Regions from separate parts of the Halomonas sp. BDJS001 genome, predicted to be linked through region 1. Evidence: predicted binding sites of a transcription regulator. Region 1 holds the regulator's gene; each other region holds the start of a gene.
The links. Region 1 encodes PhoB, which activates phosphate uptake and scavenging genes when phosphate is short. Its sites were predicted from a motif close to TGTCATANNNNTGTCANA; they were not measured.
Positions count from the first base shown of each region.

Region 2: OM794_RS02950 (esterase-like activity of phytase family protein) is a predicted target of PhoB. The motif match lies at 4,256-4,273, and genes of this name have one in related genera.
Region 3: OM794_RS19820 (PhoX family protein) is a predicted target of PhoB. The motif match lies at 3,909-3,926, and genes of this name have one in related genera.
Region 4: OM794_RS03905 (CYTH domain-containing protein) is a predicted target of PhoB. The motif match lies at 1,681-1,698, and genes of this name have one in related genera.

Region 1 is NZ_CP110535.1:4,866,230-4,873,604, forward strand. Features, by position in the region: gene OM794_RS22685 (hypothetical protein) at 1-212, opposite strand, end outside; gene OM794_RS22690 (hypothetical protein) at 786-1,088, opposite strand; gene OM794_RS22695 (hypothetical protein) at 1,741-2,055, opposite strand; gene phoR (phosphate regulon sensor histidine kinase PhoR) at 2,362-3,648, opposite strand; gene phoB (phosphate regulon transcriptional regulator PhoB) at 3,651-4,340, opposite strand; gene ubiA (4-hydroxybenzoate octaprenyltransferase) at 4,466-5,356, opposite strand; gene OM794_RS22715 (chorismate--pyruvate lyase family protein) at 5,392-6,015, opposite strand; gene OM794_RS22720 (NAD(P)/FAD-dependent oxidoreductase) at 6,123-7,313, shown strand.
Region 2 is NZ_CP110535.1:597,827-605,201, reverse strand. Features, by position in the region: gene OM794_RS02955 (carbon starvation protein A) at 216-1,685, shown strand; gene OM794_RS02950 (esterase-like activity of phytase family protein) at 1,995-4,166, opposite strand; gene bfr (bacterioferritin) at 4,457-4,939, opposite strand; gene OM794_RS02940 ((2Fe-2S)-binding protein) at 5,131-5,337, opposite strand; partial or broken gene OM794_RS02935 (RDD family protein) at 5,496-5,971, opposite strand; partial or broken gene lptG (LPS export ABC transporter permease LptG) at 6,040-7,103, opposite strand; gene lptF (LPS export ABC transporter permease LptF) at 7,103-7,375, opposite strand, start outside.
Region 3 is NZ_CP110535.1:4,261,742-4,269,116, forward strand. Features, by position in the region: gene OM794_RS19805 (2-hydroxyacid dehydrogenase) at 1-45, opposite strand, end outside; gene OM794_RS19810 (LysR substrate-binding domain-containing protein) at 221-1,114, opposite strand; gene OM794_RS19815 (hypothetical protein) at 1,299-1,634, shown strand; gene OM794_RS19820 (PhoX family protein) at 1,710-3,845, opposite strand; gene hemP (hemin uptake protein HemP) at 4,054-4,239, shown strand; gene OM794_RS19830 (TonB-dependent receptor domain-containing protein) at 4,358-6,334, shown strand; gene OM794_RS19835 (ChuX/HutX family heme-like substrate-binding protein) at 6,367-7,375, shown strand, end outside.
Region 4 is NZ_CP110535.1:811,027-818,401, reverse strand. Features, by position in the region: gene OM794_RS03915 (inorganic phosphate transporter) at 1-890, opposite strand, end outside; gene OM794_RS03910 (TIGR00153 family protein) at 901-1,581, opposite strand; gene OM794_RS03905 (CYTH domain-containing protein) at 1,719-2,618, shown strand; gene OM794_RS03900 (ion transporter) at 2,671-3,603, shown strand; gene OM794_RS03895 (5'-nucleotidase, lipoprotein e(P4) family) at 3,670-4,446, opposite strand; gene OM794_RS03890 (L-threonylcarbamoyladenylate synthase) at 4,638-5,261, opposite strand; gene OM794_RS03885 (PHP domain-containing protein) at 5,349-6,263, opposite strand; gene OM794_RS03880 (YciI family protein) at 6,412-6,711, shown strand; gene mnmC (bifunctional tRNA (5-methylaminomethyl-2-thiouridine)(34)-methyltransferase MnmD/FAD-dependent 5-carboxymethylaminomethyl-2-thiouridine(34) oxidoreductase MnmC) at 6,870-7,375, shown strand, end outside.

The DNA.
Region 1 (7,375 bases):
AAACTATCGCCTTCATCACGGTTCAAGTCATTAGCCGAGGTGTTAGCTGCGTTTGACGGTCTGTGTGACGTAGGCTTATCGATCACATTCTGACCAGCGGAACGGTCTTTATTCAATTCAATTGATGAGTTCGCCATTGCCAGCGGGCTCGCGATTAGACCCAAAGCTGTCGCTACGATAGCGAGTTTTTTGCCTATTTCGTTTGATAACATGACGCTCTCCTCATTATTTCTGTATACCGCTCCATGATAATAAAAGCGGCCAATCCATCGTTAATAAAGCACACTGTATACCAAACCCCATCAATAAATAAAAAATATAAATAAATCATTATCTTATGGGTTAAACATTGTGCAAAAAATAAGCTCTCGCAAACTTATTTTACCAAAAACAATTGAGCAATAATTACACATGCGTCGCTCTATCTATACGAAAAACCAGCATCGGCATCCCAACGAGCGAGCTGAGAGCGTGCGATGATGGAAAGTATCTAGCAGCGCGTAAGTAGCAGGTTAAGCTAAGAGAGGATCATCACGGGAGCCTTGCATCGCAAAAAATCAGACCCCGCATCAGCAGGGTCTAAGGACACAAGATGTTGACAATGACTTGCGCTGGCTTCCTTTCCTTTTGCGGGGCTCCAACCTTGGAATTTAACCCTGACCAGCGCTCTGATTGTCGTTTGATTCATTCCGTGAATCGATGCGCATCCCTGTGGTGTGACACGCTTCGGCGTGTTTAGATCACTCTCTAATCGTAATATATTTCTTCAAAATTGCAAACTTTTGTTACCAAACGTTGCCATCACCCTCATCCTGGGTTAAATCTTTCGCTGTGAAATCTGCTTGAGTGCTAGTGCGGTGAGACTCTGCCTTGATAACATTTGGACGTTCACCTTCATCGTACATCAAGTCAGATGGGCTAAAATCAGCTTGATCGTTCGTGCGGTGCGATTGAGCTTTAATGGGCTCATCATTAACGGATAAATCTTGATTCGCTTCGATAGAGATATGCGCAAAGGCAAGCGGGCTTGCCAGCAAACCCAAAGAGAGACCCACAACGGCTGCTTTTTTAACAAATACGTTAAACATACTTTTTTACTCCTGATGACTATTTGATACCGCTGAAGTGAAGTAAGGACAGGCTCGCGGCCAGTTCTCACTGCGGTTAGCTTCACTGCCCATAGACTGCACAAGCAATGCCAAAATAGCCTCAGTAAAATAAAAATCAATAAAATCATATATTTGAAATAATTGTTTTGCGCGCAATCATGTGATGCAAAAAACAAAAGCACGCTAATAGCATGTGTACCAATGACACATGCGCAAAACTGTCTGTGCCTTTATGACACATCATGCAAAATACACCTTAGGTGGGTATATCAATTCGATGCATACCAAAAAGACAGCACAATAGAGTTAAAAGCGTCGTTTCGACGCCAGGGTGATGGGAGAAAAAGTACGGATGGGAAAACGAAAGGAGAGCAATATAGAAAAGTCAGCAGCAAAAAATTAGGCCCTGCTAGCGCAGGGCCCGATATCAGAATTGGTTATAGGTAATGACTAACGCTAGTTTCCACTCCTTGTGCGAGACTCCAACCTTGGAATTTACCCTGACTAACGTTTTGATTTCCTATTGATTCATCCTTGAATCCGAAAGACATCCTTGCATTACAACATCCTGTTGATTACTTCTTCATCCAATGAGAAAGCATTCAATGATATCTAAAAAAATCACCAATAATTAGCTACCGCTGTTTTCTTCAATAAGTTCATCTTCATCATAATCAGCGTCATCTGAGTGACTGCTTGACTGGGGTTCCATGTCGCTGGCATTGTCGCCTTCGTCATGGGTTAAATCATTAGTCGTGTTTGTTGTGCTACTGCTTTCTGAGCTTCCGGTTCCTTGGGAATCCATAGGCTGCTCGTCAGCCGTAATACCTTGATTCTCATCAATCGATGAATTTTCATCGGTTTGAGCGAAAGCTAATGGGCTTGCCATCAGACCAAACGAAACACCTAAAATGCCAGCTTTCTTGAGCAAATCCTTGGACATCATATTCCACCTCCGATAGCTGTGTAATACCACTTCGTTAAGAAAGAAAGGCTTAATAGAAGCCAGCAATTCCTGCGGTCATCTCTCTTATCTATTAATATGCAGCCGCATGCCAAAAACGAAAATAAAAAAGTAAAACAAATAAAATCAAAAACTTAATTTATTAACAGCGTACCAAAGAGGTACTACTCTGGCCGTCAATCAGCACTTTTAGCTGTATAAAAATGGCACATGGGTAAAGTTTTACCGACCTTGCATGCCAATATTACACACTTCTACAAATATTGTGCGTCGGATGCCTTTGCTAAATTAAACGAGACGCGAGGAGGGGAAGGCGCAGCGAAACAGTGCGCCCTTGCCGGGGAGAGATTCAATTTGCAGCTGCGCATCGTGACGCAACAAAACGTGCTTAACGATGGCTAAGCCTAAACCCGTGCCCCCCGTCGCCGTGCTGCGCCCCTTATCGACCCGGTAAAAGCGTTCCGTTAAGCGGGGGATATGAACAGGATCAATGCCTTCACCATTATCTTCCACATCGATATAGCCGCCGCCTGAAGCGTCCGCCTTCCAGCGCAGTGTGATTTGGCTACCTGCTGGCGTGTAACGAACCGCATTAAAGGCAAGGTTAGAGACAGCACTACGGATTTCCTGCTCGCTGCCTAGTAGCCGGGCGTCACTTTCGAGCTCGACGGTGATGGTATGCCGTTGATGCGATAGGGCTAGCGCATCAGCACAAACGCTTTGCAGCAAAGGTTCAAGTGACAGCGGGTGATGATCTTTCCCCCCCTGGTCAATCTCCAAACGCGAGAGCAGCAATAAATCATTGACCAAATTCTGCATACGCTGGGTCTGTTCCTGCATCTGCTGGATACTGCGACCCAAGCGCGGCGGAAGCTGATCGGCGATATCGCTGTAGGTTTCCAAATAGCCGGAGAGAACGGTAAGCGGGGTACGCAGCTCGTGGGAGACGTTGGCGACAAAGTCGCGCCGCATCTGCTCAAGCCGATGCAAGCGGGTAATATCGCGAGCCATGACCAAGCGTTCGTCGTCGCCATACAGGGTAATTTGATACTGCAGGATTCGCCGCTCATCAATCGGCGAGGTGAGCGTTAACGGCTCACTGTAGTTACGCGCATTAAAGTAGCTGATAAAGCTTGGGTCGCGCAGCAGGTTGGTGATGTGTTGGCCCCTATCGTGGGCCGTTTGTAGCCCCAGCATGGCGGTAGCGGCGCTGTTCCACCACTCCAGGTCGCCGTGGCGATCAAGCATAACCACGCTGTCGCGCATCGCTTCAGAGGATTCTTGGATGCGTGCCAAGGTAGCCCTCAGACGGCTTTGGGTAATACGCTGGCTTTTTTGATAGCGGTATAAGCGGTCAAATAGCTCGCCCCACATTCCGCGGGCAGCAGGCGGCTCATCATGGGGGTGGAGGGTGAGCCACAGGTAAAGCTCTCGCAACTGCCGGAGATGATAAAACAGGCATATCGCCAGCCCTGCCGCCAGCCCTAGCCCTGCTGAACCCAATAACCAGCCCAGACAGGTGCCCAGCGTGGCCAGCCACGCTAGCCGCCACAGTTCACGGCTCCATAGGCGCACATTTACACCCGTGCAGAGAAACGGTATCCGGTACCCCGAACCGTTTGAATCAGGTTCTGATGCACATCGCCCAGCGCTTTACGCAAGCGGCGAATATGCACGTCGACCGTGCGCTCTTCGACATACACATTGCCACCCCATACTTGGTCAAGCAGTTGGCTACGTGTATAAGCGCGCTCTTGGTGGGTCATAAAAAACTGTAGCAATCGGTACTCGGTGGGGCCCATTTCCAAGGCTTTGCCGTGGGCGCTTACCCGGTGGCTCACCGGATCAAGCAGCAGACCGTTAATTTCAATCGGGTCTTCAACGCCACGCGGCGTCGCACGACGCAGCACCGCTTTTAGCCGTGCCACCAATTCCCGAGGTGAAAAGGGCTTGGTGATATAGTCATCGGCACCGGCTTCAAGCCCTTGAATTTTATTATCCTCTTCGCCTTTGGCGGTGAGCATAATAATCGGGATTTCGGCGGTGGCTTCTTCACGCTTTAGGCGTCTTGCCAGCTCAATACCGCTAGTGCCGGGCATCATCCAGTCCAGCAACAGTAGATCGGGCTGGTGGTCAACCACCATGGCATGGGCATCCTGGGCGTTATCCGCTTCGAGCACGCGATAGTCAGCCATTTCCAGCGCTACCGCGATCATCTCGCGAATCGACGCCTCGTCATCGACAATCAGAACGGTCTTGGCGGTCATACCAGAGCCTCACGGTGTTCAAAGAAACCAGTTCAAAGAAAAGCACTTCAAAGATAAACAGATCAATGACATGTCAGTGACGATAACACCATGACTTGATGACAATTACATGACAATCGCCGCGATTAGCCAGCCACAGGCCACCAGCTTAGCGCGATACCGGCAAAAATCAGCAGCCCCGACCAGTGATTGTTGAGAAACGCCTGAAAGCAGGCATCCCGCTCCTGATAGCGAATTAAGCGCTGCTGATGCAGGAAAGTCGCCGCCATTGCCGCGAGCCCTAACCAGAAGAAACCACCTAAACCAACCCGCCAGCCTACCCAGGCCAGCAACCCCAGGGTGGCTAGCTGGAGAAGGCCAATGATCCAACGGTCTGCATTTCCAAACAGCACGGCCGTTGATTTAATGCCAATTTTTAAATCGTCGTCGCGATCAACCATGGCGTACTGGGTATCGTAAGCCACTGTCCAGCACACATTAGCGCAGAATAGCAGCCATGCTTCCAGCGGCACGTAGCCCAGTACGGCGCCAAACGCCATCGGAATCGCCCAGGAAAACGCTGCACCCAGCACCACCTGAGGAAAGTGGGTATAGCGCTTCATAAACGGATAAATAATCGCCAGCAGCACCCCGCCCAGCGAGAGCAGCACCGTAAACCAGTTGGTTAGTAGTACCAGAATAAACGCCGCGGCCACCAGGGCAATAAACAGCAGCTGCGCCTCGGTTTCGCTGATCCGGCCCGTGGCTAATGGACGGTTTTTGGTACGTTTCACATGGCCGTCAAAGTGGCGATCCGCATAGTCATTGACCACGCAGCCCGCGGCACGCATCACGTAAACACCGGCCACGAAAATCAGCAGCACATTTCGCCCGGGCACGCCTTCTGCAGCGACCCAAAGTGCCCACAGCGTCGGCCACATCAACAGCCATGTGCCTATCGGCCGATTCAAGCGCATCAGCTGTAAAAAATCTGCCATGCGAGCCCATCCCTTCGGCCGCAACAGTGAACGATTCATGCTTACCTCACGAAGAATAAGATGCAGGCGCTAGCCTAGCGCGAAGGCAGGCCAAGATCATCCGCCATTGCACTCAAAAAGTACTCTTGAACTAATAACGACAGAGAGTGGTGCTTACAGCCGTAAGAAAAAACAGAGCGACGGCCCCAAGCAGCGTTTCCTTGTATACCGTTCACGCTAGCGAAAGTCGGCACTTGCGTCGTCGCCTCTAATGACCCACGGATTAAACCCGGCTGACGGAATAGCCAACTGCCTAGCGAGCGTTCCCCCAGACGATCCAAGCGCTGGCCCTTGAGCTGCGCGAGTGGAGCGACCGAACGCGCCACCACCCAGGGCGTTTCATCCAAGCACAGTGCTACTTCCCGCAGCCAGGCGTACCGCTTGGCCCCAATGCCCAGCGCCTGCGCCTCATCCTGTCGCGGCCAGCCGACGCCCTGGCGTAGCAGCCGTACGCGAAACGGCTTAGCTCCACCCGCTGCCATCAAGCGTGCGGTTAACGAGTCGGTGGAGGCAACCCACTGCCACCAAGAAGCACTCATCGCCGGGCGCACCGCATCAATCGGGCGCCAGCGAGAAAATAGAGGAGTTTGCCGAAAAGCAGCAGCCGTCACCGAGTTCTCCAGGGCAATTAACGGGCTGGCTAGTGTAACATGAGGCATTGGAGGCTTTGGTTTCAGCGACTTTTTTCACAAAATGGTTGGGCGCCTCTTATTGTCGGCAACCCTTTTTAGTCATTTTTTTCTTTAGCAACTCTTTTGGTATCTGCATGCCCGCACCCCAAACACAACAACCGTCGTCACACGCTGCGCTGGTGATTATTGGCACCGGCATGGCAGGGGTTGGCCTTGCCCGGGCGCTGCGCCGCCTGGGCGACCAACGCTCAATCACGCTGGTGAGCGCGGACAGCGGCGATGACTACAGCAAGCCATTGCTCTCCACCGGCTTCGCCAAGGGCCTGGAGCCTGACCAATTGGCCCAGCGGAGCGCCAGTGAACTGGGCGAAGAGCTTAATGCCGAGATGGTTATCCACACCCTGGTAAGCGCACTGGATGTGGATAACCAAAAAGTTCTTCTTGAAGACGCCACGGTGCTTGGCTACGACACCCTGGTACTGGCCACCGGCGCTGCGCCACGGGTGCCCTTCAATATCGACGCCAGCGTGGCGTCACGCTGCTTTACGATCAATGACCTAGACGACTACCGCCGCTTTCATAAAGCATTGGGCCACCGCCCTTTACGGGTAGCGATTATTGGCGGGGGGCTAGTGGGCTGTGAGTTTGCCAATGATCTTCACGCTGGCGGTCACCAAGTCAGCATCGTCGCCCCCGAGGCATCCCTACTTCCTCGCTTACTGCCACCGCCCTTAGGGAACGCCTTGGGTGATGCCTTTAGCGAAGCGGGTATCCATCTTCACCTTGGCCGCTCAATTGAGTCTATAGCGCTCAGCAGCGATGAAATTACTGTTCTGCGGTTGGATAGCGGCGAGGCCGTCAACGCTGATCTCGTGCTAATGGCCACTGGCCTCGCACCCCGCACAGCGCTTGCCGAGGCCGCCGGCTTATGCGTATCGCCTAGCGGCATAGCGGTTGATCGCCAGTTGCGCGCATCGCACCCCAATATCTACGCTCTGGGCGATGTAGCCTGTGTGGACGGCGTTAATGCCATGTACGTACAGCCGCTGCAAGCCAGCGCAAAAGCCCTGGCAGCAACACTTTTGGGTACCCCCACACCGGTTAGCTTTGGCGCTTGGCCGGTAGTGGTAAAAACGCCGCTGTTACCGGTGGTTGCCTACCCACCAACGACCACCCCGGAGCGCTGGCGAATTGAAGGTGAAGGCGGTGATATCAGTGCCTTGGCTGAAAATAAAGACGGGCGTTTGATTGGTTTTGCGTTGACAGGCGGCTGCGTGAGAAGGAAAGTGGAGCTTTCCAGAGCAGCACCTACGCTGCTAGGCTGATTTTCGTCGCGTTCACGACTAGGCTAGAGAAGCTAACCTAATCGGCTACGCACCCAACAACA
Region 2 (7,375 bases), 710 kb from region 1:
AAAAAAAGCTCATTGGTAAAAGCGGGGTCGTAACATCAGACGCTGCTGATAAGGGAAAACGGGCAGCTATGGCTGTCCGTTTTTTGTTTACGGCCCACTAAAGTCTAACTGTGATTTTATAGCACTTATCTGTAAATTCAGCCCTGCTTAAGAAGTGCCTGCTTGTGTGCTCATTGGCATGCTCGCCCATCCCTTTACTGCTCTAGGTACCTTAGATGATCACCTTTATTGTATCGATCCTGCTGCTCATAGCGGGCTACTTTACCTATGGGAAGTTCGTTGAGCGCGTGTTTGTGACTAACCGTAAACGCCAGACGCCCGCCTTCAGCATGCGCGACAACATCGACTATGTGCCGATGAACACCACGCGCAACTCGCTTATCCAGTTACTGAACATTGCCGGCGTTGGCCCTATTTTTGGCCCGATCCTCGGCGCGCTGTATGGCCCGGTCGCCTTTGTGTGGATTGTGATTGGCTGCATCTTTGCTGGTGCCGTGCATGATTACCTGACTGGTATGATCTCGATCCGTAACCACGGTGCCCATTTACCGCAACTGGCCGGCAAGTTTCTGGGTAAAGCGATGAAGCACGTCGTCAATGGCTTCGCGATTCTGCTGCTTCTGCTGGTCGGTACGGTCTTTGTGACCTCCCCCGCGGCGCTGCTGGCCAATATGACCTCGCTGTCGTTGACGCTGATTATCGTCGCTATCTTTATTTACTACCTGATCGCCACGCTGCTGCCAATTGATAAAGTCATTGGCCGTATCTACCCCTACTTTGGCGCCCTGCTGCTGTTCAGCGCTGCAGGTATCGGTATTGGCCTGGTGGTCACCGGTGCTCCGATCCCCGAGCTCTCGTTCCAGAACATGCACCCCGACGCTGCGCCGATCTTCCCGCTGCTGTTTTTAACCATCTCCTGCGGTGCGCTTTCCGGTTTTCACGCCACCCAAACGCCGATCATCTCGCGCACCACGCAAAACGAAACCAATGGGCGCAAAATCTTCTACGGCATGATGATCACCGAAGGCATTATCGCAATGATCTGGGCGGCCGCCGCCATGAGCCTGTTCTACGGCGACCAGTCACTCTCTGATGTACTGGCAGCAGGTGGCCCTGCCGCGGTGGTCAGCGAAGTGTCTACCACTATGCTGGGCGCGATCGGCGGCACCCTGGCGGTACTCGGCGTTATTGTGCTGCCGATCACCTCGGGCGATACCGCTTTCCGCAGTGCCCGAATGATCATTGCCGACTACCTGAAAGTGGAGCAGAAGCCCATCGTTAAGCGGATTCTGATTGCATTGCCACTTTTTGTAGTCTCCTACGCGCTCACCCATATGGACTTCACGCTGCTGTGGCGCTACTTCTCCTGGGCCAACCAAACCACCGCCGTGATCGCGCTATGGGTAGGTACCATGTACCTGGTGCTATCGCGTAAGCCTCACTGGATCACCTCGATCCCTGCTACCTTCATGACCATGGCAACGTTCACCTACTTAGCCTACGCGCCGATCGGCTTTGGTCTGCCGCTGCAGCTAAGCTATGTGGTGGCGGCACTGGGCACACTGCTCTGCATTGCCCTGTTTATGAAGCGTGTACGCCGCTTGAGCCGGGCGACCTTTGCGGTAGATGAACCCGCCGACAACTTCCGCACAAACGAAACTTTCGCCACCACCGTCGCGAAATAACCCGTCGCTACCCGGCCCCAGGTGCCGCTCGATAGCTAAAAAGCGCTGATTTTTCAGCGCTTTTTTATATCCGTTGATTACCTCTCATGCTGTCCTTTCTACCGCTGCTTGACGCCTGGTGGTGCTGGTGGCAGCGGGTATTGGCGGTGTCGCTTTCCAGTCTTGCAGGCTCTCGCCGACCAGCGCGTTAGGCGCACAGAGCTCCCGCCCAGCTCTGTTTTCTACCTACCATTGTCTACCTACTTTTTTTACCTACCATGCAAAATGGGCAGCCACTGGGCTGCCCATTGCAACTGAACCACTACGCCATTACTCCAGCGGTATTGACCAGAAGTAGGTCTCGCCACTGCTGTCGTCGACACCGTCGTTGTCGCTGACTAGCCAGGCATAGCCCTGCTCATTGATGGCCATGCCTTCGATCTTGTCCACTACAAAACCATTGTAGCTGGCCAGATCGGGAATCAGGTCGCGCACGAGATGTTTCTCAACCACCGGTAGCTCACCGCCTAGTGGCGCTGGTGCCAAGCCTTCCAAAGCGACCCGGGTCACCTGCTTGACCTGGGCATCTGCGCCGATGCGGTTGTCGCGCTCAATCAAATAGAGGTCGCCTTGGTAAGCGGTAATCTCAGACAGGCCGACCCACCCTTCATCGACACGATCCAGCGGGTAGTGAACAGCACCCCACTCGCCACTGTCGAGATCGTAGCGCAGCAGCTTGGCCATGCCTTCGGGGTCATCCTTCCAGGGCCGCTGCACCGCCAGCCAGAGCTGATGATCGATCCGGGTCACGCCCTCCAACCCCCACTTCAGTGCCTGCTGGGCAAGCACCTCGGGGAGCGCAATACCCTGATCAATCTCACCGTCAGCGCCAACATGATAGAGGGTGTTGGCAAGCCCTTTGTCATTGCCTTCGGAAGCGATCCAGAAGCCCCCTTCGCCATCGCTGGTGATGCCTTCCATATCAAGCCCCAGCGCAGGCTCACCATCACGGGTCACCTCCAACGCGGCGGTAATCCGCGCGGGTGACGTGGAAGGATCAATGGTAAAAATGCGCGGCTGAGCGCTGTAGAAGCTGTCGTTGACCGCATAGAGCACGCTATCAGCGGCGACCATGCCAGAGAGTGCGCCCCAGCCGATCAGCTCATCGCTGCCCGCCGAGGTGAGCGTGGGGTAGACCGCGGGCGAGTCCTGATACTGGTAAATCATGACATGGGAGCGCGGGCCGCCCTCTTCGCCCAGGTCAGTCTCGTTGGCGGTCGCCAGCAGGCCGCGACTGGGAATCGCCACCGCGCCTTCCGGGGAAAGACCCGAGGGGAGTAGTTGGCTGAGCTGCGGTTCGGTAGGGTTGCTGACGTCGTAAACACCCACCAGCGACCCCCGCTCGGAGAGCAGGAATACATAGGGCGTGCCGTCAAAAACAGCAAACTCCATGCCTTCCGGCTCGCTGCCCTTGGCATCCGAGCGCTTATCGGGGTAGTGGCCAACCTCAATCACGGCGTGCTCGAAATCCACCCCAGACTCATACACTAAGCGGCCGCTTTTATGAAAGATACTCCAGCCCCGGGAGCCGCCATCCATATCGCCCTCGTTGGCAATGGCAAAGTGATCGCTGTCAATCCACTGCAGCGCATCCGGCTCACGCAGGCGCTGGGACTGCTGCTCATTAAAGAGCAGCGCACCATCATCACTGGCATCAATCCCGTCCAGATCCACCGCCCCGGCGCTGAAGTGGGACACCACTTTGCCAGCATGGTCGATCACCGCCAGGTGGTTATTCTCTTGCAGGGTGACCGCAATCTCACCTAAAGCATTGATATCGACAAACTCCGGCTCGGGATCCTCCGGGGCGATCTCCGCAAGCCCGGTCACGTCGGCGTAGAGCAGGCTGTTACAGTTCACTTCTCCTGCATCATTGATCTCCACCAGAGCAACAGAGCCACCAGGCATCTGCGGCACACGACCGTCGCCGGCGTCTTCATCGCGCTCGTTCTCAATGGCCACGGCGACGAAACGCCCCTCGGGCGCCGCTGAGGCCACCACACTATCGGGCTGACCATTCAAGGGGCAGGAGGCAAGTATTTCACCGCTTTCGATATCGATGGTGAGCAGCTGCCCGGAAGGCTCGCTATAAGAGACCGAGGTATTCACCCCGGCATAGGCGATATTGTCGAGCACCGTCACTGCGGTGGGCTCGCCACCGACATCAATATTGCCCAGCGGCTGCGGATTAGCGGGGTCGCTAATATCAATGCGCCCGATCACGCCCAGCGGGCTGTCCGAGTAAACCAGCGTCATACCATCGCCGGAGGCAGCGATAATTTCCGCCGAGGTTTCGCGACTACGATCTTCGCCCTCAGTCATGTTACTGGGGATAGCGAAGCTGGCAATGCGGTTGAAGTACTTATCCGCCGCGCTGACCGAATGTGAAGCAGCCAGCGTAATAGCGAGCGCCAACAGTGAGGGTGTACGTGTGAATGTCATGATGAAGGTTGATTCCTTGCCTGAGCCGAAGAAACATCTGGTTATGTCATTAAACGTGCAGCATCAACTGGACTATCAAACAGCATGACCGTGTCAGGCTTATGACATTCGAACGCAGGTTTTCACAGGAAATGGTAATAGAGCGGGGGTGCCGAAAGCGCCATGAGGCTTGAGATGTCTTAGGATGAACAAAGCCAGTCAGTGAGTACTGACTGGCTTCTGTGTATCTAATTTGAGTGTCTAGCTAGTGTGGGAGTCTAGCTTTTGTTAAGCGAGCAACAGCGAGTGAATTACTCGTCGCCAGCCATCTGCATTTGACGCTGCATATAGTTCTGGATGCCCACTTTGTCGATCAAACCAAGTTCGGTTTCGATGTGATCGATGTGATCTTCTTCATCAGCAAGGAGGTCACGCAGCATATCGCGGGTGACGTAATCCTTGACGCTTTCGCAGTAGGTGATCGCTTCAATGTAGTCGTTGCGACCGTCGTGCTCGATTTTCAGATCGCTTTCGAGCATCTCTTTGACGTTTTCACCGATGTGCAGCTTGCCCAGATCCTGCAGATTAGGGATACCTTCAAGGAATAGGATGCGCTCAATGATCTTGTCAGCGTGCTGCATCTCTTCGATGGACTCATCGTACTCCCATTTGGCGAGGGCTTTCAGGCCCCAATCTTTGTACATTTTGGCATGCAAAAAGTACTGATTGATAGCAACCAGTTCGTTGCCGAGCGCCTTATTGAGATGCTCAATAACTTTCGTATCACCTTTCATAACGTCACCTTTTCTACTGTAATGCTGATGTTTAATCTAGTTTAGACAATACGATCAAGCAGTTACGTTTGGAGAAGAGTATAGACGCAAATAGCTATACTCCCAGCGTTTCTGAGAGTATAGATAAGATGACTAAAAGTTCAAGCAAATCAGTTATTTGCTAAAGATAACCCTAACAATAGTGATTCGCGTCACACAGCGTAAGCGAGTCCCAGATCGGCCTCTTGGCGTGCTTCCTGAACGGCATCGCGGGTAATTGATTTAGCATAGCACGCGCACTTGCCGCACTGCGTTGCGCAGCCGGTTGCCTCGCGTACTTCTCGCCAGCTGCGCGCTCCGTCGCTAACGTGCTGGCGAATTTGATGGTCGGTTACTCCCTTGCACACGCAAACGTACATGGCGACACCTCATGGAAATCATGAGATGAATGTAAATGATTCGCATACATCTTATCAAGTAGAAATCACTGCTTTTTGCTATCCATTCGTCTTAATAAGCAGGAGTAGCAAAATAACGTACTGGCGTAAAAGCATTTTTCGCCACATGCCGACTGAAATTATTTTTTCGGTAAAACCACCGTTTGCGTGTTGGATGCGATATCCGGCCAGCTACGCCGCTGTTGATCAAACAGCACCCATAAGTAACCCAAACCCAAGGCCAGTAGCGAGAGCCACGCCACCGCGCAGCGAATTAGGCACTGCTTCAGATTCAGCGAACGGCCATCTGCCGTTTGCACCCTCAGCCGCCACGCCTGCATGCCCAAGGTCATCCCCCCGCGCGACCAGGAAAAAACAAAAAACAGCGTGACAAAAAACACCAGCATGAGGCGCAGGCTCCAAATATCACTGGCCGTGGTGCCAATCTCTTCGGGCTGCTGTCCCAGCACATAGCGGAAAAACAGCATATGCACGACGTCACCGCGATCCAAATCGCGGTGACCAAAAAGCCGTCGTACAGCATGGCGCCCAAACGGCGACCAAGGCCCGCTGGCCATACGCTGTCCAACTGAGTAAAGCGTCGTGTCTCCCTCATTCTTTCTCAGCTCCTGGGTGTTTATTAGCGGTTTTTAGGCGCTAAAAAGTAGCGCCACTGTTGCGGCATTAACCGTTGCGACGCAGAAAGTAGATCCCGACACCGGCGCATGCCAGTGTCGGCACCAGAACCGCCCAAACGGGAGAGAAGCCAAAAATCGTCGAGGCGGGCGCCAGCAGATCCTGAACGTACTTAAAGCTCAGCCCGGTGACAACGCCGTAAAACACCCGGGTACCGGCAGCCACGGTGCGCAGTGGGCCAAATACAAAGGAGGCGGCAATCAGCACCAGCGAACCCATGGTGAGCGGCATCAGCATCTTCTGCCAAAAATAGAGCAGTGCCTGGTCATTCTGCAGGTTCTGCTCTTCAAGGAACTGGGCATAGGCCCACAGCTCGCTGGGCGCCTGACTCTCAATATCGCGCAGCAGCCGCTCTAGCTGGGTGGGCGTAAAGGAAGTGTCCCAGCCCATGCTTGCCGTCTGTTCGGACTCGGTGTGGTCGGCAAAAATGCGTGTGGTCGCGACATTTTCCAACCGCCAGGCATCATCTTCCCAACGGGCGCGCTGAGCGTAGGTAGCTTCGACTAGCTGGCGGTCATCAAAACGGTAGCGGGTTAAATCAAGCACCACATCATCGGCACGAATCGCGCCGAAACGGTAGACGCTGTTACCCTCGATCTGCCAGCCGCTGCGGCTGGTCAGCATAGCGCCTTCGCCCTGAAGCTTTTCCAGCCGCCACGCCTCGGCATACTGCTCGGTGCGCGGGCTGACATACTCGGCGACTAACAGCACCACAACGACCACCACCAGCACTGGCTTCATCACGCCCCACACAATGCGTGCCAGGGAGCGCCCCGCGGCGCGCATAACGGTGAGCTCATTGCTAGAGGCCATGCTGCCTAAACCAATGAGTGCGCCAATCAACACCGCCACCGGGGCGTACTGATAGAAACGCCAAGGCGTGCGCATGAGCAGGTAAAGGAGCGCATCAAAGGCGGTATAGCCCGCCTGAACATCGCCTAAATCATCGATATAGGCATGGTAATATCCAGCCCCAGCAGCACACATTGAACGACGACAATGGCCGCCAGCACGTTGCGGGCAATGTAACGATCAAGACGATCAAGCACCATCAGCGCATCCCCTTACGTTGCGAGCGCCACAGCATTAGCAGGCCCAATCCTAAGAACACTCCGTGTACCGGCCACACCCCCAACGTAGTCGACCAGGTATCGCTGCCAATGGCATCGACCACTGCCAGCAGCAGGCTGAGATAGGCGACGTATAAAAATACAGCGGGCAGCAGTTTGCCAAAGCGCCCCTGGCGGGGATTAACCCGGGAAAGCGGTTGCGCCATCAAGGCCAACACAAACACCATTAAGGGTAGACCCGCACGCCACTGCCA
Region 3 (7,375 bases), 600 kb from region 1:
CCACCGGGCGCCACGCGCCGGGTCAGACTTATACAGCAGTGCCATAGCATTTCTCCTTAGCTAAAACGCCATCCTACGGTGGTTTGAGAGGCCGCGGATACCGTTTTGGCGGTGATGACGCGAAGCCCTGCGCCTACAATCCGCGCTTAAGGCGCAGATTACACTGTGCCCCCCATGACAGTGACTCACGCTGCACAATCCTGGTTTCATAGAGCAATACTCATCCCTCTCGAAATGCTTCGATCACCCGTTCGGCCAATACCTCGCTGGCATCCCCACTGCCTGGACGCCTCACCAGCGCCACCTGGTAATCGCCTAGCGGGGGCAGCGATTCGTTGTGCAGACGTTTGAGCGGCGGGCGAACCAAGCTTTTTGGAAATGCCGTCACAGCCAAATCGGCCAGCATAGCGGCTTCCTGACCGGCACAGTGATCGCAGGAGTAGGCGATCCGGTAATTCACCCCTGCATGATCAAGAGCATTGAGCGCAATCCTACGCCACGCGCACCCCTGCTGGGCCAGGGTTACCGGCAGTGGCGTTCGCTGCACGGCAACGCCATCCTCACGCCCCGCCCACACCAGCGGTTCACTGTGGACAATCTCCCCACGCGCCGCCTGACCAGGCCCTCCGGCCATCACCAGCGCCAGATCAAGCTCACCCTCATCCAGCCTGGCGAGCAGATCTTTGCTGCGTCCCACCTCGACATCGACCTGCACCGCCGGGTGCGATCGGGCAAATTGAGCCAACACAGTGGGCAGGATACGCCCCACCACATCGTCGGTTATCCCCAACCCCACGCGCCCCTCTATGGTGGGGGCTAAAAACTGGGTCACGGCTTCCGCGTTGAGTTTAAGCAGCCGACGACCATAGCCCAGCAGCACTTCCCCCTCGGCTGTCAGGCGGACATGCCGCGCCTCGCGCACAAACAGCGTCTGGCCGAGGATCTCTTCCAGGCGTTTGATCTGCATGCTCAGGGCGGAAGGGGTGCGAAACAGCTGCTGGGCAGCGCGGGTAAAGCTGCCGCTCTCAGCAATCGTCACAAAGGTGCGCAACACCTCGCTATCCAGTAGCGGCAAGGCGGCCCGGCTGGGAGCTATATTAGAGAGTTGATTCATCGCACCTACCTTTCAGAAAATCTTAATCCACAGTGTAGTTCTTTTCGTTTGATTGATCCAAGGTAAAGCACCAAGCTGATAACCAGAGGTCGCGACCCTCCACTTATTAATCACAAAACACACCTGCCGAAAGGGTGCTCAGACGCCGTTTAGCCAACAGCAGGCGTGGAAATGGAGGTGCGCGATGAAGTTCGAAAACCCTTGCCAACATGCCCATAACGCCTGGGAACAAGCCAGCCAATTGGCGCCGCCACCCAAGCCGCCACAACTGCAGTTTTACATGCCTGCCATGCCGCCAATGGGGCTGATTAGAGCGCTCGATATGCGCTGGTGGCGCTACCGGCGTCGGCGGCTATTTCGACGCCATATCTTGCCGCTACTGGGTTACGACGACCAAGTACTGAGGGATATTGGCCATTGCCGCGAAGATATTCTCTGGGCCAACCAACTGCCATTAAAAGTCGATGCGATTCAGGCATTAAAGGCTCGGCAGAAAACATGCCATGTACCGCAAAGCTAGCATCAAAAAAAGCGTCGAACCTGGGAGAGGTTCGACGCTTGTATAGGCTTGCTACTGCGTATTTAAGCCTGGCTTTTAAACGCCTACCGGCCCACCGTCACGCTTCTGAATGACCACAGTCGATGCCCGCGGGCGGACTTGGCCGCTTGCAGCAACGGTGGCGTCTTGTACCAGTGCGTTATCATCCGCTGGCCAGTTACCTGGGTGCTGAATATTAATGAACAGCGCGGTTTTATCCGGGGTGGCAAAGATACCCGTCACTTCACAGCCGTTCGGCCCCACCGCAAAGCGCTTAAGCTGCTGCTGGTTGCTGCTGTTGACCACCGGGCCGGTTCCCTGGATCTCGTCCAGCCCATTGGGGACTACTGCAAGCAACTGGTCGTTGGTGTACTCCGTGATGCCTTCATAGCCGTTATCGGTTTGAATCCAAAGAATGCCCTGCCCATCATCGCGCTCGTCAAACCAAAGGCCATCCGGGCTGGCGAACTGGTTCATTTCGGTCAAGCCCGAAAGGTTATCAGCATCGTCAACGGCAGCACCAAACACAAACACTTCCCAAGTAAAGGCATTGGGCAGCCGGCTTTCCCGCCAGCGAATAATATGCCCCGCTTCGTTATTGGCGCGTGGGTTGGCGGCATTGGTGGGCGCTAAATCGTAACCAACACCTGCTTGTTCCAGGTGCTCACCGTTATTAGTGTAAGTTGGGGCTGTCTCTTCAGCGGTACGCTGCGTGTTATTGGTTAAGGTGAGATACACCTCACCGGATGCCGGATCGACGGAAGCCCACTCAGGGCGATCCATTGGCGTGGCACCCAACAAATCTGCTGCATCACAGGTGTTGATGATGATACCTGCCGCATCGTCGTCGGCTAGCCCCAACGCCGCCGCCAGTGTGCGACCATCGCGCGTTTGGGTGCTAGGCGTTAGCGGCAGCCATTCGCCGCTGCCGTCAGCGTGGAAACGGGCCACATAGAGGGTGCCGTTATCCAAATATTTGTTGCCAATGGCAAGACGATCGTACTCTTCACCTGGGCGGTTGGCATCGGCGGGATCCCAGGCGGCATCAGAGACATATTTATATACGTACTCGTTGCGGGCATCGTGGCCTGAGTAGTAAACCACTGGCTGACCGGCTTCCAGCTTGCCTAACCAACACCCTTCATGGCGGAAACGGCCGAGTGCCGTACGCTTAACCGCCAATGCATCACTATAGGGATCCACTTCCACCTGGTAGCCGAACGTGCGTGCTTCGTTACGATAATCATCTTCGGCACGTTCGCCGCGCGGGGCAATGTCGAAGCGAGCAAATTCGTCATTCTGTTCTGAGGCATCACCTGCCGAAGTATCCCAACCATAGCGGCTTTTATCGGTGGGAATACCAATCCGGGCATCGTCCTGGAAGCGTTCGCCGCGGTTCACAAAGATATCGGGCCAGTTCTCTTCACAGGCTATATAAGTGCCCCAGGGCGTTACCCCGTTACCACAGTTATTGTTGGTACCACGGGTTTGGGTACCCTCAGGCGAAAAGCGCGTTTTGACGTAGTCACTGCCCGCCACTGGCCCGGAAAGTTCCATCACCGTCGCACTGGTAAGACGACGGTTATAACGCGAACCCGGCACATGCGCCCATTGGCCGCTGGCGTCTTTTTCCACCTCAACAAGGGTGACACCGTGAGCATTGATTTCGGTGCGTGACTCCTCGGCCGGACGCTGGCCCTCATCCGCATTGGTGGGGCCGCCCTGGGGTGCCCAGAGTGCCGACTGGTCGATATATTCATTGTTAAGTGCCAACACAAAACGGCGTGAGGCGCTGTCAGCATCCAGGGCAAAACCCGCCATGCCGTCATGGTGCATGCCCACGCTGTCCGCCTGACGCTCGGCGGTCATTGGCTGATCGGGCTGCCAGCTGTCGCCAGCGCTTAACGGCGTCCCCCAAGGCACTAAGACTTGGGCCACGTAACCTTCTGGTACCACCACAGCATCGGTAAGTGATCCTTGAACCGCCTCAAACGCCAGTGTCAGGGGTGTTTTTTGGGCTCCGCTTGAGGCAAGCGCTTGAGCAGCGCCGCCAAAGCTAAGCATCGAGGCAGCCGCCATGCTCAAACCACCCCGCATCACATCGCGCCGGGATACATGGTGCGCCAATACTTCGGCGAAAGGTTGATTGCCACTGTGGTTAAACAGGCGATGATCTTCGATCTCTTTACTCATTCTGGTCTCCCCCTGATCGTTTGTAGGCCAACGATTGAACGTTAGGAGACACTAAAGAAGCTAAATGACAACACGGTGACGTAGTGGCTGCATTTAGATGAAGAACGTGTGGTTAACCCGCCTATCCTCTCCAAATCCTATTGAGAGATACCGACAACTCTGCTAAATTAACGCTAATAGTTATCATTAACACAGGAGTTATCCTCTCATGCTGATCGCCGATAAGGGCACTCGCCAGGGGGATACGTCCCAGAGGCATACGTCGACCTCAGCGCCCCGCGAAGTAGATAGCGGCGAATTGCTCGGTAGCTCAGGCCAACTGGTGATTCACCATGAACAGCGCCGCTATGTGTTGCGCCTGACTAAAAGCGGCAAATTAATCCTCAACGCCTAAAGCACTTAACTTCTAAATCTCTGATTCGTTTAAAAATGACTAAAGCAAAGCCAGCCAGGTAGCCCATCGCACCCAGCCAGCAACCTCTTCCACTTATCTCTGTTGGAACTCTCTGGCTATGAACCACACTCACGTCTTTGGTGGCCTCTGCTTAACACTGCTCCCACTGCTCGCTGCCCAGGCAGACGACGCCGAACTTGATCCAGTGACTGTCACCGGCACCCGAGCGCCTACCGACCTTTCCCAGGCACCGCTGATTATCGATATTATTGATCGCGATGACGCCGTGCTAGCTACCGCCAGCCGGGTCGAAGACGTGCTTAGCCGCCAACCCGGCCTGCACGTCGCTGGGCAAGGCCGTAGGAATGGGCAAACCTTGAGTATGCGTGGTTTTGGCAGCAAAGGCGTGCTGGTGAGGTTAGATGGCGTTCGCCAGGATATCTCCACCGGCCACATCGGCAACTTCTTCCTCGACCCAGGCTTGATTCAAGAGGTACAGATAGCCCGTGGCGCGCTATCCAGCCTGTATGGCAGCAATGCTATGGGCGGCGTGGTTAGCTTTACCAGCGTTGATGCCGATGACTTGCTCGCTCCTGGTGAAGATAGCGGCGCAAGACTCTCTATCGGCGGCGCCACAGCCAGTGATGAGCTGCGGGGCAGTATTACCGCCTTCGGTCGCCGTGATACCGACAACGGGCAAGTGGATGGTCTATTTTCAGTTGGCCGCAGTGAATCCGGTGATATTCGCCGCGCCGGGGGCAACGAGGCGGAAGAGGACGCCAGCCTGAATAGCCTGCTGCTCAAAGGCGGTTGGGAGCCAAACGATGAGCAGCGAGTGTTTATAAGCTGGCAGTACTACGACGAACGCGCCACCCAACCCGCCAATCCACAGCAGCTCTCAAGCGATGCCAGCAACCCGCTGCGCGACCGCGATGTGGAAAGTAATAACGTGCAACTCGGCCACCGCTGGCAGCCTAGTGCCTCCACCGAGGTCACCTCCCGGATTAGCTTTAGCCAGCAGGATATCGACGAACCCCAGGCCAACCGTACCTTAGAGCGCGTCGGGCTTCAGAGCGACGGCTACCACAGCATGGATCACGGCTGGCTCTCACAAACGCTGGTATTTGGTGCCGAATTAGAGCAGGCCCGCCAACGGCCGGACGGCGACGCCAACGGCTTCCCTAACGCCGATATCGATACCCAGGCAGCCTATCTCGACACCACCCTCACCGCTGGACGCTATCTGGCCGATGGCGGCGCCGGGCAGTTTGATGTGGGTCTTGGCGCCCGCTACGACCGCTATGACGCCAGTGGCCAAAACGATGCGGATAGCGTTCACGACCAGGTATCGCCGCGTTTTCGCCTCGCCTGGCGGCCCGACGATGCTTTGATGCTGTTCTCGGGATACGCTGAAGCGTTTCGTGCCCCTAGCCTTTCCGAGCTTTACGCCAACGAGCGCCATTTTGCCGGTTTCTGCGCCGGGCCCACCTTCTGCACGCCGGATAACTACTGGATCCCTAACCCCAACCTATCGCCCGAGACGAGCAGCACATGGGAAAGCGGTGTGGTCTGGCATCAGGGCGACTGGCAGGTTCGCGCCAGCTACTTCGATACCCGTGCGGACGACTTTATTGATACCCAGGTCGACATCATGGCAGGCACTACCCAAGCGGTGAACGTTCAGCGTGCCCAGCTATGGGGCTATGACGCCCGGGTGACCTGGCAGCCCAGCTCCTTCCCGTTACTGACCAGCTTTGTGGGCCTTTCAGAAGTCTCCGGTAAAGACCGCGACTCCGGCGAGCCACTGGGCAGTCAAACACCGCTGGAAGCGACTTTGGGTAGCGAGGTGGCACTCTACAGCAGCGACGTGCGCCTCGGGTGGCAAGCGCGCTTTGCCCAGTCTTTCGATAAAGCGGGCGACGATGAACGCCTGCCCGGCTATGGCCTGCACGATGCCCATCTCGCCTGGCAAATCACTCCGGCCGTGGATACCTCGCTGCGTCTTGCCAATTTGGGTGACAAGGTGTGGTACCGCCCCGACGGTAGCCTGGGCGATGGGCGCAGCCTGTTCGCCACCCTCAACTGGCAGTGGTAACCCCCACCAGTGAACCATAAAAGAGGTGCGTTATGATTTCATCCCAACAGATCGCCATTCTCGAAGCCCTTGATGCGGCGCGCGCCGCTCAGCCGCGCCTTCCCGCCATTGAGATTGCCGAACGCTTAGCGATCAGCGAAGGCGAACTTCAGGCCGCTCGTTTGGGCCGCGATGTATGGACACTTCCTCTTGCGCCTAACGAGCTTGCCGCTTACTTGCCACAGTTGGGGCGGGTGAAGGCATTAACCCGCTCCCGACTGGCCGTGCTGGAACAAACCGGCGATTACCCTGAGCTCAGCGGCGGACCGCAAACTGGCCTGCTGCTCGACCCAGGCGGCCTGGATCTACGTTTGCTCTACACCCACTGGCACTGGGCCTGCTTGATCCGCGACCCTCTACCTTCCAGCCACGCAGAAGAGCCGCAGTGGCGGTGGAGCCTGCAGATATTTAACCAACATGGCTGCGCCGTACATAAATGCTTTGCTCTGGACAACCCGCTGCCGCGCCTTTGGGACGCTCTGGCAGCCTTAGGAACGCGGGACACGCCAGCGTTTACCCAGAGCATGCCCCGCCCCAAACGCCCCCTCCCCGAAGCCCCGACCCTTGCTAGCGAGTGGGGTGCGATGCGCGATGTGCACCAATTCTTTGCGCTCCTCCAGCGCCATCACCTGGAGCGTCTTGAGGCCAACCAGTTAATGGAGGGCCGCTTTACCCGTGCGCTGCCTGTGCACTCACTGGAAACGCTCCTTGAGCAAGCCAGCTATCGGGCGCTGCCGTTAATGCTATTTGTCGCCAGCCCCGGCTGCGTGCAGATTCGTACCGGCACACTGCCCGCTCCGCAACGCGCCCGTGGTTGGCTGAACCTGTTTGGCAAGCAGTTCACTCTGCACTTGGATGACGCCGCTATCGACCAAGTGTGGCAAGTCAGTAAACCCAACCGCGACGGAGGCGTGACCAGCATTGAGGCCTTTGATGCCGAAGGCTCGCTGGTGCTGCAGCTCTACGCAGAGCGCCAGGAAGGCCGTGCGGAGCGCCGAGAGT
Region 4 (7,375 bases), 920 kb from region 1:
AAGCCATCGCTTTGCACAACGCTAATCACCGCAGCGAGCGGGCCTACCGCGTTGGCCACATCGTTAGAGCCGTGGGCAAAGGCCATGGCACAGGCGGTGAAGATCATCAGCACGCCGAACACGCGCTCAACGTTGACATAGCCAAAGTGATCACTAGCGTTCTGTTCAAACTTAATCCGCCGCTGCATGACAACACCGAGTGCCATAACAGCAATACCAATCACAATAGAGAGCAAAAGGCTTTGACCAAAGGTTAGGCTCAAGCCTACGTGTGTCAGGCCCTTGGTCAGTGTCACCATCGAGACAATAAAGCCCACCAGGAATACGTAGCCCGGCACGTAGCGCTTGGCAGCGGCAAAGGGATCGTCGCTTTCAAAAATCAGGTGATGCACAGATTTAAACAGCACAAACCCAATCGTGCCGGCGAGTAGTGGCGATATTACCCAACTGGAGGCAATTTGACCGACTTTACCCCACGCTACCGCCTCAACACCTAACCCCACGGCACCAAACCCGACGATGGCACCCACAATCGAGTGAGTGGTTGAAACAGGCCAACCACGGGCAGAGGCGATCAATAACCAAATAGCGGCGGCTAACAGCGCAGAGAGCATGCCGTAAACCAACAGCTGGGGATTGTCTTCCAATAATACAGGGTCAAGTATTCCGCCACGGATCGTTGCCGTGACTTCGCCACCAGCAAGCCACGCACCAAGAAACTCAAACACAACCGCAATGAGAATCGCTTGTTTGATGGTGATCGCTTTCGACCCCACCGAGGTGCCCATGGCATTGGCTACGTCGTTCGCACCAACGCCCCAGGCCATAAAGAAGCCAAACAAGCAGGCCAGAATAATGAAGATTTCACCGTGCTGGGCAATAATCAGCATGAGAGTCCCCTTAGCGGGCAGTCAGGATCTGCAGACGGCTACCCACTCGCTCAGCGCGATCGGATAGTTCGCCAACCCATTCGATGATCTTGTAAAGAAAGATCACATCCACTGGCGGTAGCTGGCTTTCAAGCGCGAACAGCTGGCGACGAATGGTGATCTGTTGGTCATCGGCTTGGTGTTCGAGGGTGTGTAGCTCACGGATCATTTTCTGCATCACGTCAGAAACGTTTTTGCCAAAGCCGGACTCAAGCAGATCCTTGAGCTCTTCCAGCGCTTGGCGCGCTTGCGCCACACAGGCAACGCTGGTGCTGATGTAGTTGCGCATTGGCTCAGCCAGTTCATCCGGCACGCGCATTTTACGCCCCAGCATAATGCCGGTAATGTCACGCACCTTATTGGCGATTTTGTCCTGTACGCTGATCAGGTCGAGCAGGTCAGAGCGCGACACTGGCAAAAACAGGGTGTTGGGTAGATTCAACCGCAGCTCTGTTTTCAGCGTATCGGCGTCATGCTCTAAACGGGTGACGTTTTCGCGCAGCTCAGCCGCTTTGTCCCAGTCATCTGCCAGGGTTGCTTCAAAAAACGGCAACAGCTGATCGGCGCACTCATTCGCCTTGACGATATGGGCCAATAGCGGCTGGAATGGCGAGCGGCCAAACATCGAAGAAAAAGGATTGGAGGTAACCATAATGCCTTTTAGCCTATTTTCGGGGAGCCGGGAAATGGCGGCGCCAGTATAAAGAGTGCGCCCGCCGCCGTCATGAAAAGTTCACAAATGTAATCAAATATTCATTTAAATGTCACGATAACGAGGTGGCTAGTGTCATGAAAAGTCTAACCCCCATGGAAGTGGAACTGAAACTAGCCCTTGCCCCTCAAGGGCCTGCGGCGCTGGCTCAACACCCTCATCTCGCTTCTCATCCCGTACGTAAGCAAGCGCTGACCAACACCTACTTTGATACACCCCAGGGCGATTTGGCCAAGGCACGCATTGCGCTGCGCCTGCGCCAGGTAGATAGCCAGGTGCTGCAAACAGTGAAAACCGCAGGGCAAGGTGGTGGTGGACTCTCGCAACGCCAAGAGTGGGAGTGGCAGGTGGCAGGCCCCCAGTTGGATCTCGCCTCGCTTGCCGAGCTACCTCCTTTTCAAGGTGAGCTTAGCGGTGTGTTAGATGCCCTCGTTCCCCAGCTCAGCACCGATTTCACACGGCGTAGCTGGCAGCTAAAAGAGAGCGCGCACGGCCAGGAGAGCCATATCGAGCTGGTGTTGGATGAGGGCGAGATTATTAGCGGAGAGTACCGGACGCCAATTCGCGAAGCAGAGCTGGAATTAAAAGTCGGTGAGCCGGAAGCACTGTGGGAGGTGGCCTTAACGCTGGCTGAGCGAGTGCCGCTGCGGCCTTCGGACAGCAGCAAAGCATCCCGTGGCAATGCGCTTAGCGCCCAACACTGGCCGCTACCCGAAGCCCACTCCCCGGCAGAGTGGCTGCACCGTGCCACGCTGGCGCTGGACGCCTACCATGACAGCCAACAGGCCAGCTTTCTTAGCGATGCCCAGCAGGCGCTGAGCACTCTCGCCGATCACCCGGAACTGGATGACACCGCGCGGGGCTATGCCCAGGCGCTTTCCGGCGGGCTCGATAAGGATGGCCAGCCCAATACGATTTACGGTAAAGCGGCATTAGCACTTGCCCATCGCCTGGCGTACCAAACCGCGCTACGCTAGCGGTTTAACACTCTATTTAGAACGGCATTGAGACCATCTTCAGGATGAAGCGATGAATTTACACTTAACCCCCGGAGCGGAAGGCCTGCGCGCCCGCCTGTTCCATATCATATTTGAGTCTGACACGCCGGGGGCTAAAGCCTTTGACATCGCCTTGATCGTGGCGATTTTGATGAGCGTCGCGGTCATCATGCTGGACAGCATTGAGATTTATGCTGAACGCTACGGAGAACTCTTCTTCTATCTGGAGTGGGTTTTCACTCTGCTATTTAGCATTGAGCTCATCCTACGAATTTACTGCCTGGAAAAACCGACCCTTTATTTAAAAAGCTTTTATGGCATCGTCGACTTAATCGCCATTTTGCCCATTTGGCTGGTACTACTGGTGCCAGGTGCACATGGTCTGGTGATTGTGCGCTTGCTGCGGGTGCTGCGCATTTTCCGCATTCTGCGGCTCATGGAGTTTGTCGGCGAGGCGCGCTTGCTAATGGACGCCCTCAAACGCAGTTTGCGTCAGATTTTGCTGTTTTTTAGCGCCATTTTAATGGTGATCACCCTGTTCGCGGCGTTGATGTACACCATCGAATCCGCTGAGGCGGGCTTCACCAGTATTCCAATGTCGATGTACTGGGCCATTGTCAGCATGACCACCGTTGGCTATGGCGACATCGTTCCCGCTACAGCGCTGGGTAAGTCGATTACGGTGGTACTCATGCTGCTCGGCTACTCAATCATTGCCGTGCCCACCGGGGTGTTTTCTGCCCAAGTGATTCGCTCGATTCGTGAAGAGCGTTACTCCGAAGAAGCCTGCCCCGGTTGCGGGCACGAACGCCATGAAAAACGCGCCCGTTACTGCCTTCGCTGCGGCACCTGGCTAGACGAACACAGCGAAGACCCGCGCAAGAAAGACGACGACAAAAAAGCAGAAGCTCAACACAATAGCCACGATGGGGACGCAGACAACAACGCGCCCCAGGACAGCTAAACCAGATAGCCAAACCGGGGGCGCGCAACGTTTATTCAGTGCGGGAGGGAGTGATTATTTAACCCATCACTCCACTTCGTGCGGAGCTTCCCAGGCGTCTAACTCAGCCTCGCTCCAGGCACCGTAGGTAGCGTTGGGGAATACGATCCAGTCATTGCCGAAACGCTCGGCATTCTCCTCAACAAGCGCATGCTGCTGGTCAAGGTCGGCGCCCGCGAAGTCTCCTGCGAAATCGTGAAGGGAATCACCTAGCTGCATCACCAGCGTGTAGTTATCCACCACTTCTGCGCGGCGCTCGGCCTTAGCAGGCCCCAGCAACATCACGCTCTGCTCAGAGACTTGAGGCAGTTCTAACGCTTCTAGGGTGGCGATGGTATCGGCCTCGTTCTCCTGGTAGCGGTCAGAGACGTAAAAAATGGCCACGCCCTGCTCGTCCGCGTAATCCAGGAAGTCCTTGGCACCTGGCATTAAACGCGGCTCGCCTTCACGCTCCCAATGCTTCCATGTATCCCAGGTGGTGTAGTCGTGGCACGCCTGCATATCGCGAACCAACAGCGCGCTGTTGTCCAGTACCGTTTCATCCAGATCGGTAATGATCGCCAAGCCGTCGCTGCTACTATGCGCCTCAATCTGATCCTCAAGCCGGTAGGTGGCGAGGGCAAAACCCTGACGCTGTAAGGCGGCTGCTTCGGCAGACTGCTGTTGATAGCGCAAGCCCATTTTATAGGCTTCCTGGGCACACAGCTCTGCGTCATCGCTATCCGCGTGGCTGGCCAGCGGAAAAGCGCTAAGACTGACTAAAGCGGCAAGGGTGCAAAGGCGAGAAGGGAAAGACATCGTCATTGAATGATCTCCTGGGATAGGCGATCTCAAAAAGGCGGGGCGGCTCCTCGCCTTAAAGGATCACGATTTATTATCGAAAAGAACCATTAGGATCATATTTTATTTTTATTGAACATTCAAACAATGATAAAAATAGAGCAAATCCCTGCGCGATACGCCTAAGCGCCAGGGATTTGCTTTACAGAGTGCTGTTAGCCGACGAAAGGAGAAATATCGCCACGTCCTTCGCGAATGATTTTCGGCGGCAGTTCACGCAGGTCAATAACGCTGGTGGGATCCAAGTGGCAGGCGCCACCGTCGATTATGGCGTCCAGGTGGGCACCAAAACGCTCACGAATCTCTTCCGGGTCGTTCATGGGCAGGTCAGCGTCTACCGGGATCAGCGTGACGCTCATCAATGGCTCGCCCAGTGCGGCCAGCAGCGCGTGGGTAATGCGGTGATCCGGCACACGCACACCAATAGAGCGGCGCTTGGGGTGGAGCAATAGGCGGGGCACTTCGGATGTAGCATCCAGAATATAGGTGTAAGGCCCTGGAGTATGGGCTTTCAGCAGCCGGAACACATCGTTATCCACCTTGGCGTAGGTGCCAATTTCCGAGAGATCCGAGCACACCAGGGTGAAGTTGTGTTTATCATCCAGCGAACGCAGCCATTTGATCTTCTCGATGGCTTTTTTCTCACCCAGGTGGCAGCCAAGCGCGTAGCCCGAGTCAGTGGGATAGGCGACCACACCGCCTTTACGAATGATCGCAATGGCCTGATCAATCAAACGTTTCTGCGGATTTTCCGGGTGAATCTGAAAATATTGGCTCATAGGTATCTCCTATCCGTAGGCCCTGCATATACAGCATAGCTGACTTACCTTTGCACTGACCGTGCTGTGAAATGAGCGGGCAGTGATTTAACCAACCGCCAGCAGCCCGGGCGACGCATCGCGCAAGTGCACTAGCCGCGGGTGCTGCCATATGGGCGGCGCTGCGGTGCGCGGCACTAAACTCATACTGCCGGGAGCCGCATGGCTTCCGGGAAAGTGAAAATCACTGCCCATGGAGGCGTAAAGGTCGCGCTCCACTAGCTGGCGCGCCAGATCGCGGGTGCTGTCTGGGTTCTGCTGGCCGCTGACCAGTTCGACCGCTTGGCCGCCCGCGGCCTGGAAGGTATCCATCAACAGGCCACGCTTGCGCCGGGTTAGGCCGTGGCGCAGTGGATGGGCAATCACGGCGACGCCGCCAGAACCGACAATCCAGCCCACCGCTTCGCTGATTTCCGGCCAGTGGGCTTTTACATCGCCCTTTTTGCCGCTGCCCAAATAGCGCTTAAAAGCGCTGGCCCAGTCCGGCACCACGCCTTCCGCTACCAGCGCGCGGGCAAAGTCCGGGCGGCCCAAGGGGCGGTCGCTGCCTGCGTGCATGCGAGCTTTTTCCAGCGCGTTAGATAAGCCGACTTTTTCCAGCCTTTCAGCAATGACTTCAGCACGCTGAATCCGCGCTTCACGCTGCTGAATCAGGCCATCCACCATCGGCCCCTGTAAGCCACCAGGCAGCAGCGCTACCACATGGATATTGATGCCTTGCCAGCGTGTGGATAACTCACAGCCGGGGATAAGGCACAGCCCTGCTTGCTCCGCCGCGCGGCCCGCTTCTTCAATGCCGTCCATGGTATCGTGATCAGTAAGCGATATGTGCGTTAAACCACGTTCGGCACACAGGGTTACCAGCTCGGTGGGCGATAATGCGCCATCGGAAGCTGTTGAGTGCATGTGCAAATCAACCGGGTAGCGCTGATCGGCATCAAAGGTAGTGGGAAGTCGGGACATAAATGACGCCGTGTGGCCAGTTTGTCAGAATGCGCTTTTCAGCTGTGTATAAAATCTTCGCAATGGGTAAGATATGGTGCGCGCTTATGCCAGTGCGGTCAATTAACGGTCACTTTGCATCCTCGTTTAATCAAGGAGTTATCCCCAAATGCTATATGCCATTATGAGTGAAGATGTGCCCAATAGCTTAGAGCGTCGCTTGGCGGCTCGGCCCGACCACTTGGCGCGCCTGGAAGCGCTGCGTGATGAAGGCCGCTTGGTACTGGCAGGCCCTCACCCTGCCATCGACGCTGAAAACCCCGGCGATGCAGGCTTCTCCGGCAGCTTGGTAGTGGCAGAGTTCGACAGCCTGGAAGACGCCAAGGCCTGGGCTGATGCCGACCCATACATTATTGCTGGGGTCTATGCCAAGGTAATTGTTAAGCCGTTCAAGAAAGTTATGCCTTGACGCCAATAGGCGAGTGTGGAGGGTTCGTCGGCTTTTTCACAGAGCCTGTGGAAAACTCTGTGCAAACCCGGCGGACGCTTTTCGCTAAGCCAGAGATTACGCCAGCGCTGACAAATTGATCATTTTTTAACCACCTCTACACCAATACGGATAACTGTGTGACCCAACGCTCAAACGCCTTGCCTCCGCTGGCGGCATTAACGACGCCTGCGCTTACCTGGAACAAGGGAGCCCCCCACGCAACCGCCTTTGATGACATCTATTTCACCCGTGGCGATGGGCGCGCAGAGACCGAGCATGTTTTTCTGGGCGCCAACCACCTTCCCAAACGCTTTGCCGCCTGGAAAGCCGCACGGCCTTTTGTAATTGGCGAAACCGGCTTTGGTACCGGGCTCAATATGCTCTGCGCCTGGGCCTGTTTTGAGCAACACGCGCCACCCAGTGCACGACTGCATCTGTTATCCACAGAGAAGTTTCCCCTTGCGCTTGGCGCCCTTGAACAAGCCTTAGCGAGCTGGCCCTCGCTTGCCACTTATGCACAGACGCTTTGCGCCCAGTGGCCCGCCGCGGTTAGCGGTATTCACCGTCTGCACTTAACCGAGCGCGTCACCCTGGATCTGCATTTTGGCGATACCACTGAGCGCCTGGAACAGCTGGATGGCCA